Linked DNA regions of Methylicorpusculum oleiharenae. The protein of the gene in region 1 interacts with the protein of each later gene in a pairwise test. Links are inferred from orthologs where the notes say so. Each region holds a gene or a part of one and is shown on either strand. Other genes may lie near its edges.

Region 1 (8,465 bases):
ATAGGAAAAACGATGGCGGCAATAGTAGATATTAAAGCAAGAGAAATCCTGGATTCGCGTGGTAACCCGACGATCGAAGCCGATGTCATTCTTTCATCCGGAGTAGTCGGCAGCGCGATGGTGCCATCGGGCGCCTCCACCGGCGAACGTGAAGCGATCGAATTACGCGATGGCGATAAAGCACGTTATTTGGGTAAAGGTGTTTTGAACGCAGTAAACAACGTCAAAACTGAAATTCGTTCAGCCGTTTTAGGAATGGATGCGGCGGATCAGGCCGGCATTGATCAAAAAATGATAGTACTTGATGGTACCGATACTAAAGCCCGTTTAGGCGCAAACGCAATGCTGGCTGTTTCTATGGCTAGCGCACACGCTGCTGCAAAAGAAGCGGCACAGCCTTTGTATCGCTATCTGAACAAATCCGGTGAATTCGTTATGCCCGTACCGATGATGAACATCATCAACGGCGGCTCCCATGCCGATAACAGTGTCGATTTGCAGGAATTTATGATTTTGCCTGTGGGTGCGCCCACTTTCCGCGAAGCGATTCGTTATGGAACTGAAGTTTTTCACACGCTGAAAAAAGTATTGTCCGATAAAGGTTTGGCAACAACCGTAGGCGATGAAGGTGGTTTTGCACCGAATCTTTCTTCCAATGAAGAGGCCATCAGCGTCATTCTGCAAGCGATTGAAAAAGCTGGTTACAAACCAGGCGTAGATATCTACCTGGGTCTGGATGCGGCTGCTTCTGAATACTATAAAAACGGCGTATACGATCTGGCTTCAGAAAAGAAAACCTATACCTCCGAAAAAATGGTCGATTTCCTGGCTGATTGGGTTAATAAATATCCGATTATCAGTATTGAAGACGGTCTGGACGAAAACGATTGGGACGGCTGGAAATTACTGACTGAAAAACTGGGCGGTAAAATCCAATTGGTTGGTGATGATCTGTTTGTCACCAATCCGGCTATTTTGAAACAGGGCATAGAAAAGAACATTGCCAACTCTATTCTGATCAAAGTCAATCAAATCGGTACCTTGACCGAAACTTTGGCCGCAATCGATATGGCCCAGGCTGCAGGTTATTCTGCCGTTGTTTCTCATCGTTCAGGTGAAACCGAAGACACCACTATTGCTGATTTAGTGGTTGCTACCGGCACCGGTCAGATAAAAACAGGTTCATTGAGCCGTTCCGACCGTATTGCCAAATACAACCGCCTGATGAAAATCGAGGATGAGTTGGAAGGCAAAGCCCTTTATGCAGGCCGCAAAGCCTTCAGAATGCTCTAGGATTGACTGGTGAGAGCGGTCCTGCCGGGCCGCTCTTGACTAATCGTATTGATCATATGAGCGCTTATAAAATTATTTCAATCATTATTGTTCTGTTGATAGCCCATTTGCAGTATCGTTTGTGGTTAGGTGATGGCGGTATCAAGCAGATTGAACAATATGACCAAAAACTGCAGGATTTAAGCTTGCAGGTCAAGGAAAAAAAAGAACGCAACGATCAGCTTTACAGTGAAGTGCTGGACTTGCGCAAAGGCCAGGACGCCATTGAAGAAAGAGCCCGTTACGAATTGGGAATGATTAAGGAAAATGAAACTTTTTTTCAGGTTCTGGAATAAAAGGTCTTTTTCTTTTAATCCGGCACTTCCAAAATGCGCTTCGCGCATCACCTCACTAAACCGCTTTTTGCTAACGCGCTATTTTTAAATGAACACAATACACTCCCGATTTTGGGCTATTGTTCCTGCGGCCGGGGTTGGCAAAAGGATGCAAGCCGATAAGCCCAAACAATATCTCTCCCTGGCTGGAAAAGCCGTATTAGAACAAACTCTGCTGCGTTTGTTGGACGTTGAACAATTGAGCGGAATAGCGGTTGCTATTTCTCAGGAAGACCCCTATTGGCCTGAACTGGGAATTGCCGGACACCCCAAGGTTATCACTGCGCCCGGCGGTAAAGAACGGGCCGACTCAGTGCTGTCCGGTTTAAGATCGATTCGCGAACGTGCTGATGACAATGATTGGGTGCTGGTGCATGATGCTGCAAGACCTTGTATTACTCGTAGTGATGTTGTTTTGTTGATGGCGTCCTTGAAAGACGATGCTGTTGGCGGCATTTTGGCTTTAGCTTCGCATGACACACTCAAGCAGGTTGAAGGACGAATCATTCATGGCACTCTGGATAGGACACATATTTGGCGGGCATTGACACCGCAAATGTTTCGCTACGGAATGTTGAAAGCTGCACTGGAAGCAGGGGAGGGCAATCCGGCGATTACCGATGAGGCCAGCGCACTGGAATTAATGGGTTATCAACCCAAAATAGTCGAAGGCAGGCCGGATAATATAAAAATCACGCGTCCCGAGGACTTGGCGCTGGCGCAATTTTATTTGGAGCAACAATGATTCGAATTGGTCAAGGCTATGATGTTCATCGGTTTAAAGACGATGGCGATGTGATCCTGGGTGGCGTCACTATTCCGTATGAAAAAGGCCTGGAAGCGCACTCTGACGGCGACGTGGTGCTGCATGCATTGTGCGATGCGTTATTGGGCGCGGCGGCATTGGGTGATATCGGCAAGCATTTTCCAGATACCGACCCGGAATTTAAGGGTGCCGATAGCCGGGTTTTATTGCGGCATGTCCACCGTATCGTGCGGGAAAAAGGTTATAAACTGGTCAACGCGGATATTACCATCATCGCCCAGGCGCCCAAGATGGCGCCTTATATTCCTGAGATGTGCTTCAATATTGCCGAGGATTTGGATGTGACTGTCGATGATATCAATGTCAAAGCGACCACTACCGAGAAACTGGGTTTTGAAGGACGAAAAGAAGGCATTGCCGTTCAAGCGGTTGTCCTGATAGAAAAGTAAAGTATTTTGGCCTTTAGTTTCGTAGCGCAGAGTACACATCAACTGATTAATCAGGTATCTGACTGTTCTGACCGCATCAATGGGAGCGTGAATTTTGAAGCGACTAATGTTTTTCGTTATATTTCAGTTACTGATCGGGTGCGCTGCGCAATCCGATAGATCCACTTCTGATGCAATACAAAGTCAAAAAGATGCAAAGACGCTCGATGTGCAAGATAGCCGTTGGCAACTTAAGCACTTTGTCACTGCTACTGGCGAAATAATCCCGATGCTGGAAGGTACGGCAATCGATGCGGTTTTTACTAACGGTAAACTTACCGGGCGCGGCGGCTGCAACCGCTATTTTGGCAGTTTTAAGCTTAAAGAGAAGACCGGGTTATCAGTGGTTAACCCGATCGGCTCAACAATGATGGCCTGTTCCCCAACAATTGACGAACAGGAACGCCGCTATTTTGATTTTTTAGCAAAGGTTGATGCATATCAGTTAGGTGAAAACGGTCACTCTTTAGTTCTTTTGAATAAAGAGGGAAAATCCTTGCTGGTATTCGATGTGCTTGTGCCGGCCGCTCTTGAAAATACGCCATGGCAAGCGACGGGGGTTAATAATGGCCGGGGTGGTGTCGTAGCGGATAAAAACACCCCTTTGGCGGTGGCGACGTTTGCTGGCGGGATTGTTCAAGGAAAAGCCGGATGTAACGGATTTTCAGCTGTTTATAGGGCAGAATCCGGAAATTTAAGTATTACGGCGGTAAAAACAACGCGTATGGCTTGTGCCGAGGAAGGGGTCATGGCGCTTGAAGCTAATTATCTGAAGGCATTGACTCAGGCCGTGAGGTATGAAATCAATGGCGATCAACTGAGATTGCTCGATAAAGAGGGTTCCTTGCTGATCAGTTTTATCAGACAGACCCAATAGAACCTTTCTTGTAACTCGCCCGTCTTGAATTGAGCGTGTAGGTGATTGATTTCAAAGTGTGCGTGAATAACTCCCTCTTGCTGAATCCTGTTCAATCAACTACCTAAACACAATATTGCTGGAGGAGTCGTCGATACTTACTCAGGCCGCAGGGAGCGGGACGAAACCATCCTGTAGGTTCCTGAAAGACATGGTATCAGACTGTTGCAACTGCTTATAAAGATTTGTTCGCTCTCAATTTGATCGTGCATTTATCGAATGGAGCAAATGAAAAATCGCTGTCCGCTACGTCAGCCGCTCATGCTTAGACTTAGGCAAAGCTCAACACTAACTGATTTACGCGTCTTGTACCCATTTTTGTAAGCTGCTTTTGAACATATCCTTGGTAACGCGTCAATTGATCAGCAGATGGGCATAAATACTGATGAAATAGCCAAGTGCAATTGCCGGAGTCCATTTTAAATGGCTAAAAAATGTATAGTAGCCTCTGGCCTGCCCCATTAACGCAACGCCTGCAGCAGAACCTATCGATAAAAGACTGCCTCCCACCCCGGCTGTTAACGTGACTAAAAGCCACTGGATTTCCGGCATCTCCGGATTCATGGTCAATACTGCAAACATGATGGGGATGTTATCAATAACTGCAGACATTATTCCGATGAGAATATTGGCCGAGGTAGCGCCCATTTCCCCATACATGAACTCGGAAGTGAGGCTCAAATATCCGATGAAACCCAATCCCCCCACAGACATAATGACACCGTAAAAGAAAAACAGTGTATCCCATTCGGATTTGGCTATATGACTGAATACGTCGAAGGCGCTGCCGCTGACTTCGGAGCCAGGGATCATGTCGAAAGAAGATTGCTCGCGTCTAAAAGCGGTCCTCAAATAATATCCGAACATTTTCAGATACCCAAGGCCCATCAACATGCCAAAAGCAGCTGGCAAGTGGAGAAATTGATGGAAAACAATTGAGGTGGCAATCGTGGATAAAAATAAAATAATAATTATAATGCCGCCGTGTTTGATAGTTAAATTTTCTTCGTCTGGGAGTTCAGGTCGGCCCTTGGGGATATACCTGTGCATAATGGCTGCAGGGATTAAAAAGTTAATGAGTGAAGGTATGAACAGTTTAAAAAAAGTCCAAAAGTCTAAGATATCTTTTTGCCAAACCATTAATGTAGTGATGTCGCCAAAAGGACTAAACGCTCCTCCTGCATTTGCCGCTACAACAATATTGACGCAGGCAATGCCTATGAATTGCGGTTTTGAGGCGCCTACAGTCAAAACGACTGTGCACATAATTAATGCGGTGGTCAAATTATCGGCCACGGGAGAGATGAAAAATGCTAACAATCCTGTGATCCAGAAAAGCTGCCTATAGCTGAATTCCCGCGAGACCAAGCGATAATGAAGGGCATCAAACACGCCCCGCTCAATCATTGCGCTGATGTAAGTCATTGCAACCAACAGAAAAAAGAAAAGTTCCGAGTATTCGAGAAAATTATGTCTCAATGCGATCGATACCTGATCAGTCAAGCCTTGTGATTGATATGCGAACGCAATTAGCGCCCAAATTAAACCGGCGACAATTAGAACCGGTTTGGATTTTTGTAAATGTAGCTTTTCCTCAAAAATGACCAGGAGGTAGGCCAGAAAGAAAATAAAAAGCGCTATATACCCCGTGGTCTCTGTAGTTAAGTTTAACCGATCACTATCAGGTTCAGAGCTCCACGCTGATAGGGGTAAAAATAAAAAAAGGTTAAACAACATTGAGTTGAATACGGTTTTCATAGACAAATATTCCAGGTGAGAAATGGAAAAGGCGTTATCCATTTTAAGATATGAAAAACTGAAGTCTTCATGGATCTATCAGTTACTGTTTACGGAACCTTTAAAAAATTATCTGCTCATATTCGTGCACAAGGTACTATGTAAATAATGCCCCCGTACTTACTAGTCGCTCGCCTTGAATTGAGGGTGTAGGTGATTGATTTACAAAGAACGCGTGAGACTATCCTGGTTACATAAGTGGTAAATAGCATCTTGTTTTACTGACCATAACAGATATAAAAATGATTCTCTTCAGGAAATTGGTTTGAGCAACAAACAGGTCTTTAAAAAAATATACGTTTAAGCATAGCTTTTTTAACTTTCTATTACCTTTCAAGTATTTCTGTCCCATGTCGATATGAAAATTTTATTAGTGGAAGACGATAATGTATTGTCCGATGGTTTGACCCATACGCTGTCCAAAAGCGGTTATTCAGTCACTTGTGCAACTAGCGGTAGCTATGCAGAGCATGCGTTGGCGGCGCAGGACTTTGACTTGATTGTCCTGGATTTGGGTTTGCCTGATATGGATGGTTTAAAGCTTTTGAAGCGCCTAAGAAGCCGGAAGATAGGTTTGCCCATTATCATATTGACGGCTCGGGACGGCATGAATGACCGTATTGAGGGAATAGCCCAGGGAGCGGATGATTATTTGACCAAACCGTTTGAATTACGAGAGCTGGAAGTGCGAATCAATGCTTTGATAAGGCGTTGTTATGGTGGTTTCAGTAACGTAATTCAAGTTGGCCGATTGTCATTGGATACACAAGATCATCAGATATCAGCTGATGGGCAATTACTATTACTTTCAGCCAGAGAATTCGGAGTTTTGGAAATGTTGTTAATGCAAGCGGGAAAAGTGGTTTGCAAAGAGCGGATTTCTCAACGCCTGTCCAATGATGGCGAGGGACTGGCCGACAATGCCATAGAAGTTTATGTCCACCGGTTGCGTAAACGAATTGAACCCTATGGCGCAGTGATAAGAACGGTCCGGGGCTTGGGTTATTTGCTTGAAACTTCAAAAAATGAATAAAAAAAGGAGCTTGAGGACAGAGATTATTCTGCGCTTGTCGGTGCCTGTCATTTTTTTCATGGCGGTTGAAACGGTGTTGTCTTATTTCACCACACTGCATTATGTCGATGAGGCCTATGATCGATGGCTGCTCGATTCTGCAAGGTCTTTAATGCAGGAAATCAAGCTTATAGAAGGACAGGCTGTAGTTGATTTGCCCCCGGAAGCGTTAGCTATTTTTAAATGGGATGATCTGGATAAAACCTATTTTAATGTTATCTCCGAGGAAAGAGGCTTATTGGCCGGCGATGCATTTGTACCCGAAACATTGGGCTCCTCGCAAGAAACTGAAAAGCCCATTTATTTCAATGCGATTGTCAATGACGAGTCGGTCAGAGTCGTGTCAATCAAGGTTCCTCTTGCTTATGAGGCGACGGAGACTATCCATATTCATGTCGCAGAAACACAGAAAAAGCGAAGAGTCATGATGTTCGATATTCTCATGGCGGATTTAATTCCTCAGCTTTTACTGGTCATAATGGCTGGGTTTTACTTGTTAAGGGGTGTTAAACGGGGGTTGCAGCCTTTACACGAACTGGCTGACGAAATAGCTCAGCGTTCACCGCAAGATTTAAGCCCGATTCCCGAATCTCATGTTTTTCAGGAAGTGCATACGCTCACGGACACGATTAATAACCTGTTTAATCGATTGGCTTTGGCAATTGCCGGTCAGCAACGCTTCATATCGAATGCCGCTCATCAACTGCGTACACCGCTGGCCGGACTTAAATTACAGGCAGAACGCGCGCTTCGAGAAAAAGATCTGGCAGAGATGAAGCCTGCTTTGGAGCAGATTCAGGTCAGTGCCGACCGAATGTCTCATTTGATAACTCAACTTTTGGTATTGGCTAAGTCAGGTCCTTTAGAGGCAGGCTATCAGCTTAAGCCTTTGGCGCTCTGTAAATTGGTCAAGGCGCTTGCGATTGATTATGCACCTTTAGCAATTCAGCACAACATGGAGTTGGTATTTGAAGGTCCTGATAACGATATTATCATTCAGGGCGATGAGATTCTGTTGCGGGAATTATTGGGTAATTTAATAGACAACGCGATTAAATACGGGCATGAGAGCGGTGTTATTGTTATTAGTGTACTTATTAAGCCCTATCCCTCGTTGATTGTCGAAGATGATGGGCCTGGTATTCCTGCAGCAGAGCAGGAAAAGATTTTTGAACGATTTTATCGTATTCCCGGCAGTCTGGGAGACGGTTGCGGTTTAGGACTTGCGATAGTCAAAGAAATTGCGATGCTTCATCAGGCTCAACTTAACCTGGGTAGCTCGGATCAATTGGGAGGAGGGCGGTTTGAGGTTATATTTAACGGAAAACCGGAAAATATGCGATAAAAGTAAGGATTTATCATGTCTTACGACCGGTATTTCGCTTAAATCCTTAACTATTGTGTTTAAAAGACCGGCTTGCCCTGGTTTTTGGTTAAAAAAGAATGACTATGCCATGAATTTTATCCATGTTAATCTGTTTAGCCAATTAAGAAGTCATAATGCCAGTGATTCTGGGGGCATTGGAGAGAGTTTTTTGTAAGCATCTACTCACCCCCTTCAATTTTATGGGGTGGAGGCGGGTGGCTTGAAAGGGCTTCTGCAACAGGGATGTTTCAGATGCTACAACAAGGCTGACTTTTTCTTTTGAATTATTGGAAATTGAACTCTTTATGAGGCCTTTTGAAAAATTGATTCGTGTTGCGATTGAAGAGGGTGCTCAAAATACGGTGAACAATATTAAGAACTTATTGGTGCCTG
Region 2 (3,959 bases), 4.5 Mb from region 1 along the record:
GGCTGTACCCTTTGCCTGAATGGGAAAAGCTCGAACAAACGATTGTCAAGCTACCCACCCTGAATAAAATGGCCGGCATGTTGCGGCGTTTTGTAATTGGCAATGCCACTGAATGTGAAATGGATGGCCAGGGGCGGATGTTGATTCCCGAGAAATTAAGAGAATTTGCCCAAATGGACAAAAAAATTATGCTGGTTGGGCAACTCAATAAATTTGAGCTTTGGAGTGAGCTTGCCTGGACCGCAAAAGAACATGAATGGATGGACGGTGGCGATACGGAAGGGCTTGAGGAGTTAGGAACATTATCGTTTTAATCATTGGGAAGACTTTGTGCAGCACCGACCGGTTTTATTTGTAGAGGCGCTGCAGGCTTTAGCCATAAAAGAACAAGGCACTTATATCGATTGCACTTTCGGGAGAGGAGGGCACAGTCAGGGTATATTGGCCGGTCTTGGCAAGCAGGGGCGTTTGCTGGCGTTGGATAGAGATAAGGCGGCCATTGATTCGGCTGTTGCCCAGGAACTGCAGCAAGATGCCCGATTTACTTTGGTGCACAGTCGCTTTTCGGCATTGACATTGATTGCCGGTCAGCATGATTTACTGGGTTGTGTCGACGGGATTTTAATGGACTTAGGTGTTTCCTCGCCGCAGCTTGATAGGCCTGAGCGTGGTTTCAGCTTTATGAACGATGGACCTTTGGACATGAGAATGGATATTCATCATGGCGAAACCGCCGCGCAGTGGCTTTCGCATATTGATGAGCAAAGTTTGGCCAAGGTCTTGTTTGAATACGGTGAAGAGCGTTTTGCCCGGAGAATTGCCCGGACTATCGTTTCATCCAGGATGACAAATCCGATTTTAACGACCCGTCAACTGGTCGAGTTGATTGAAGACGCTGTGCCGGTGAGAGAGAAACATAAACATCCTGCCACGCGTACTTTTCAGGCGATTCGCCTGGAAATCAATCAGGAATTGAACGAACTCAAGTCAGCGCTGGATCAATCGGTTGAGGTACTAAAGCCGGGAGGCCGGTTGGTTGTCATATCGTTTCATTCATTAGAAGACCGCATCGTCAAGCGTTTTATAAGAGCGGAGTCGGGCGGCAAATATGACCCGGGTCGGCTACCGGTAAAAGAATCCGAGATAAGTAAAGGACTGCTAAAAAAGATGGGTAAGGCTATAAAAGCCGGTGACGAGGAAGTGTCTGAAAATCCCAGATCCAGAAGTGCCGTTATGCGGGTGGCTGAAAAAATATGAATGTGGTCAAGATTAAGGTCCTGTTGATGATGGGGCTTGTGGTTGGGCTTTTAGGTTCGGCTTTGGCGGTTATTTACAGTAAGTACCAATCGAGGTTGTTGTTCATTGAGATTCAAAAGCAAGAACGGGAACTCGATCGCTATGAAGTCGAATGGGGTCAGTTGCAACTTGAGCTAACGACTTTAGCGGAAGAAAATAGAGTTGAACAAATTGCGCGCGAGAAGCTGAGGCTGGTTTTGCCGCAACGGGAAGCGATTATTTACATTAAGCCCTAGATGCGCCGTTTTAATACACAGAAACAAACAAGGAAGCCGGTCAACGATTTTGCGGTAAGACGTAAAGTGTTGCTGGCTTTTATGTTGGGGGGAATGGCATTACTGGTAGGTCGCGCCTTTGATTTGCAAGTGCTGAATAAGCAGTTTTTAAAGCAGCAAGGTGATATGAGGCATGTTAGCGAAGTGGCGGTTTCTGCCTATCGAGGCATGATTCTGGATAGGAATGACGAGCCTTTGGCCATCAGTTCCCCGGTTGAGTCTGCGTGGGTCAACCCAATGGAGTTGGCTGAAGTTGCCCCTTCGGATATTAAACAAGTCGAGCAACTGCTGGGTTTGTCTGAAGGTAAAATTGCCAAGTTGATAATACCCGGATCAAAGCGCCAATTTGTTTATGTCAAAAGACGTATCAATCCGGATCTGGCAGAGCGGGTAAAAAAGCTCAGTATTAAAGGCGTTTATTTCGATCGTGAATTTAAGCGGTATTACCCTGCAGGTCCTATCTCTGCTCAACTGGTGGGCTTCACCAATATTGATGATGTTGGGCAAGAAGGCATTGAACTGGCTTATGAAAGTCTTTTAAAGGGCGTAACCGGCCGAAAACGTGTAATCAGGGATGGCAAGCGGCAAATTATTGCTGATATTGAAGCCATTAAAGCACCCATTAACGGACAAAACATAAAGCTAAGCATTGACGAGCGTATTCAGTACATTGCTTATCGGGAATTGCAGGCAGGCGTGATTGAAAATCAGGCTGATGCCGGAGCGCTGGTGCTTTTGGATGCAAAAACAGGCGAGGTGTTGGCTAATGTCAATTACCCTTCCTTCAATCCGAATATGCCTACCGGGACAAACAAAGGTGCATTTCGAAACAGAGGTCTGACTGATTTGTTTGAGCCCGGATCAACCGTCAAGCCATTCGTGATAGCGGCGGCATTACAGGGCGGTTTTATCAAGGAAGGTATAAAAATTGAAACGGACGGCGCTTACCGGGTTGGCCGAAATGTTGTTAAGGATATTCACAATTACGGCACCATGGATTTAACGCAGGTTTTAAAAAAATCCAGCAATGTTGCAACCAGTAAAGTCGCGTTGACTATGCCACCTAAATATTTTTGGGGGTTTTATCACCGACTGGGTTTTGGTGTCTCGGCGGGTTTGGACTTTCCCGGTGAAGCCAACGGCAGTTTATTGGATTACCACCGGTGGAATAACTTTGCTCAAGCGACCTTGTCGTTCGGTTATGGTGTCAATACCTCGGTCTTACAGTTGGCGCGAGCTTATACCGCATTGGCTGATGATGGCGTTTTACATTCAGTCAGCTTGCTGAAAAGAGATGAAGATACGGACGAAAAGCGTGTGTTTTCATCAAAAACAGCCAAACAGATACGCAGCATGCTTGAACATGTGGTGATGCAGGATGGAACAGCCTATCTTGCAAGGGTCGATGGTTACCGAGTTGCGGGTAAAACCGGTACTGTCAGAAAAGCCGGTGCCGGCGGGTATAAGGAAAAAAAGTATTTGTCGGTATTTGTCGGTATGGCTCCTGCCAGTAATCCACGCTTAGTCATGGCGGTTATGGTGGATGAGCCCAAAGCCGGGAAATATTATGGCGGACTGGTCTCTGGGCCGGTTTTTTCAAATGTGATGGCGGGCGCATTGCGGGTATTGGGCGTAGCTCAGGATCAGGTCGAAACCATGCCTTTATTACTTTCAAATAAAACGGTCCAGTAAAAAATGAAGCTAAGCAGCTTACTGGAGGGCTATGCCTCGGTAATAAATGATATTTCCATTCAGGGTTTGACGTTAAACAGCCGTGAAGTTAAGCCTGGAGATGCTTTTATTGCGTTGTCGGGGGCCAGGCAGCATGGCTTATTGTTTGCTGAAGACGCCATAAAAAGAGGTGCGGTAGCCATCATTTATGACTCCGCTTCTTGTGAAGATGTGAAGTTTAATCAGGATCAGGCGGTTTTTTTCGTTGCAGTTGAGCAGTTACATGCGCGCTTGGGTGATATTGCCGGGCGCTATTATGCTGAGCCTTCTGCAGCTATGAGCCTGATTGGCATAACTGGAACCAACGGTAAGACGTCTTGCAGTCAGTTTCTGGGTCAAGCGATGGATGACTGTGGCATTATCGGAACGTTAGGCTGGGGTAGTTGGGGTGAGCTTAAAACAACTCAAAATACTACGCCTGATGCGCTGGCGATCCAGGCCATGCTAGCCGCATTTAAACAGGAAGGAAAAAGGTCGGTAGCAATGGAAGTGTCGTCTCACGGATTGGAGCAAGGCCGTGTTAATGGGATCACATTTAAAGGTGCGGTTTATACCAATATCAGCCGTGATCACCTGGATTATCACGGTTCAATGGAAAATTATGTCGAGGCAAAGTTAAGGCTTTTAGCCAAACCGGGTGTGCAGTTTGCGGTTATC

What was found. Proteins that work in one complex are often made in the same cells at the same time.
Region 2: the proteins of ftsB (region 1) and ftsL interact in binary tests that used the Escherichia coli proteins (3 or more experiments, as listed by UniProt). The link is inferred for Methylicorpusculum oleiharenae from one-to-one orthologs.

Annotation. Positions count from the first base shown.
Region 1 is NZ_WUTY02000001.1:4,808,497-4,816,961, reverse strand. Bases 1-2,988 are described here. They hold ftsB (cell division protein FtsB), read left to right. Parts: upstream 1-1,349; coding sequence 1,350-1,628; downstream 1,629-2,988. Other genes in these bases: ispF (2-C-methyl-D-erythritol 2,4-cyclodiphosphate synthase), read left to right, coding at 2,409-2,882; ispD (2-C-methyl-D-erythritol 4-phosphate cytidylyltransferase), read left to right, coding at 1,717-2,412; eno (phosphopyruvate hydratase), read left to right, coding at 13-1,293; kdsA (3-deoxy-8-phosphooctulonate synthase), read left to right, coding at 1-4. In the rest of the region: GO003_RS21460 (META domain-containing protein), read left to right, coding at 2,989-3,798; sodium:proton antiporter NhaD, read right to left, coding at 4,192-5,595; GO003_RS21450 (response regulator), read left to right, coding at 5,993-6,667; GO003_RS21445 (sensor histidine kinase), read left to right, coding at 6,660-8,051; GO003_RS26300 (hypothetical protein), read left to right, coding at 8,360-8,465. UniProt on the Escherichia coli protein: Essential cell division protein. May link together the upstream cell division proteins, which are predominantly cytoplasmic, with the downstream cell division proteins, which are predominantly periplasmic.
Region 2 is NZ_WUTY02000001.1:294,048-298,006, reverse strand. What follows is about bases 1-2,892. They hold ftsL (cell division protein FtsL), read left to right. Parts: upstream 1-1,253; coding sequence 1,254-1,532; downstream 1,533-2,892. Other genes in these bases: GO003_RS01410 (peptidoglycan D,D-transpeptidase FtsI family protein), read left to right, coding at 1,533-2,892; rsmH (16S rRNA (cytosine(1402)-N(4))-methyltransferase RsmH), read left to right, coding at 331-1,257; mraZ (division/cell wall cluster transcriptional repressor MraZ), read left to right, coding at 1-314. Also shown: more of GO003_RS01410, read left to right, coding at 2,893-3,263; GO003_RS01405 (UDP-N-acetylmuramoyl-L-alanyl-D-glutamate--2,6-diaminopimelate ligase), read left to right, coding at 3,267-3,959. UniProt on the Escherichia coli protein: Essential cell division protein. May link together the upstream cell division proteins, which are predominantly cytoplasmic, with the downstream cell division proteins, which are predominantly periplasmic.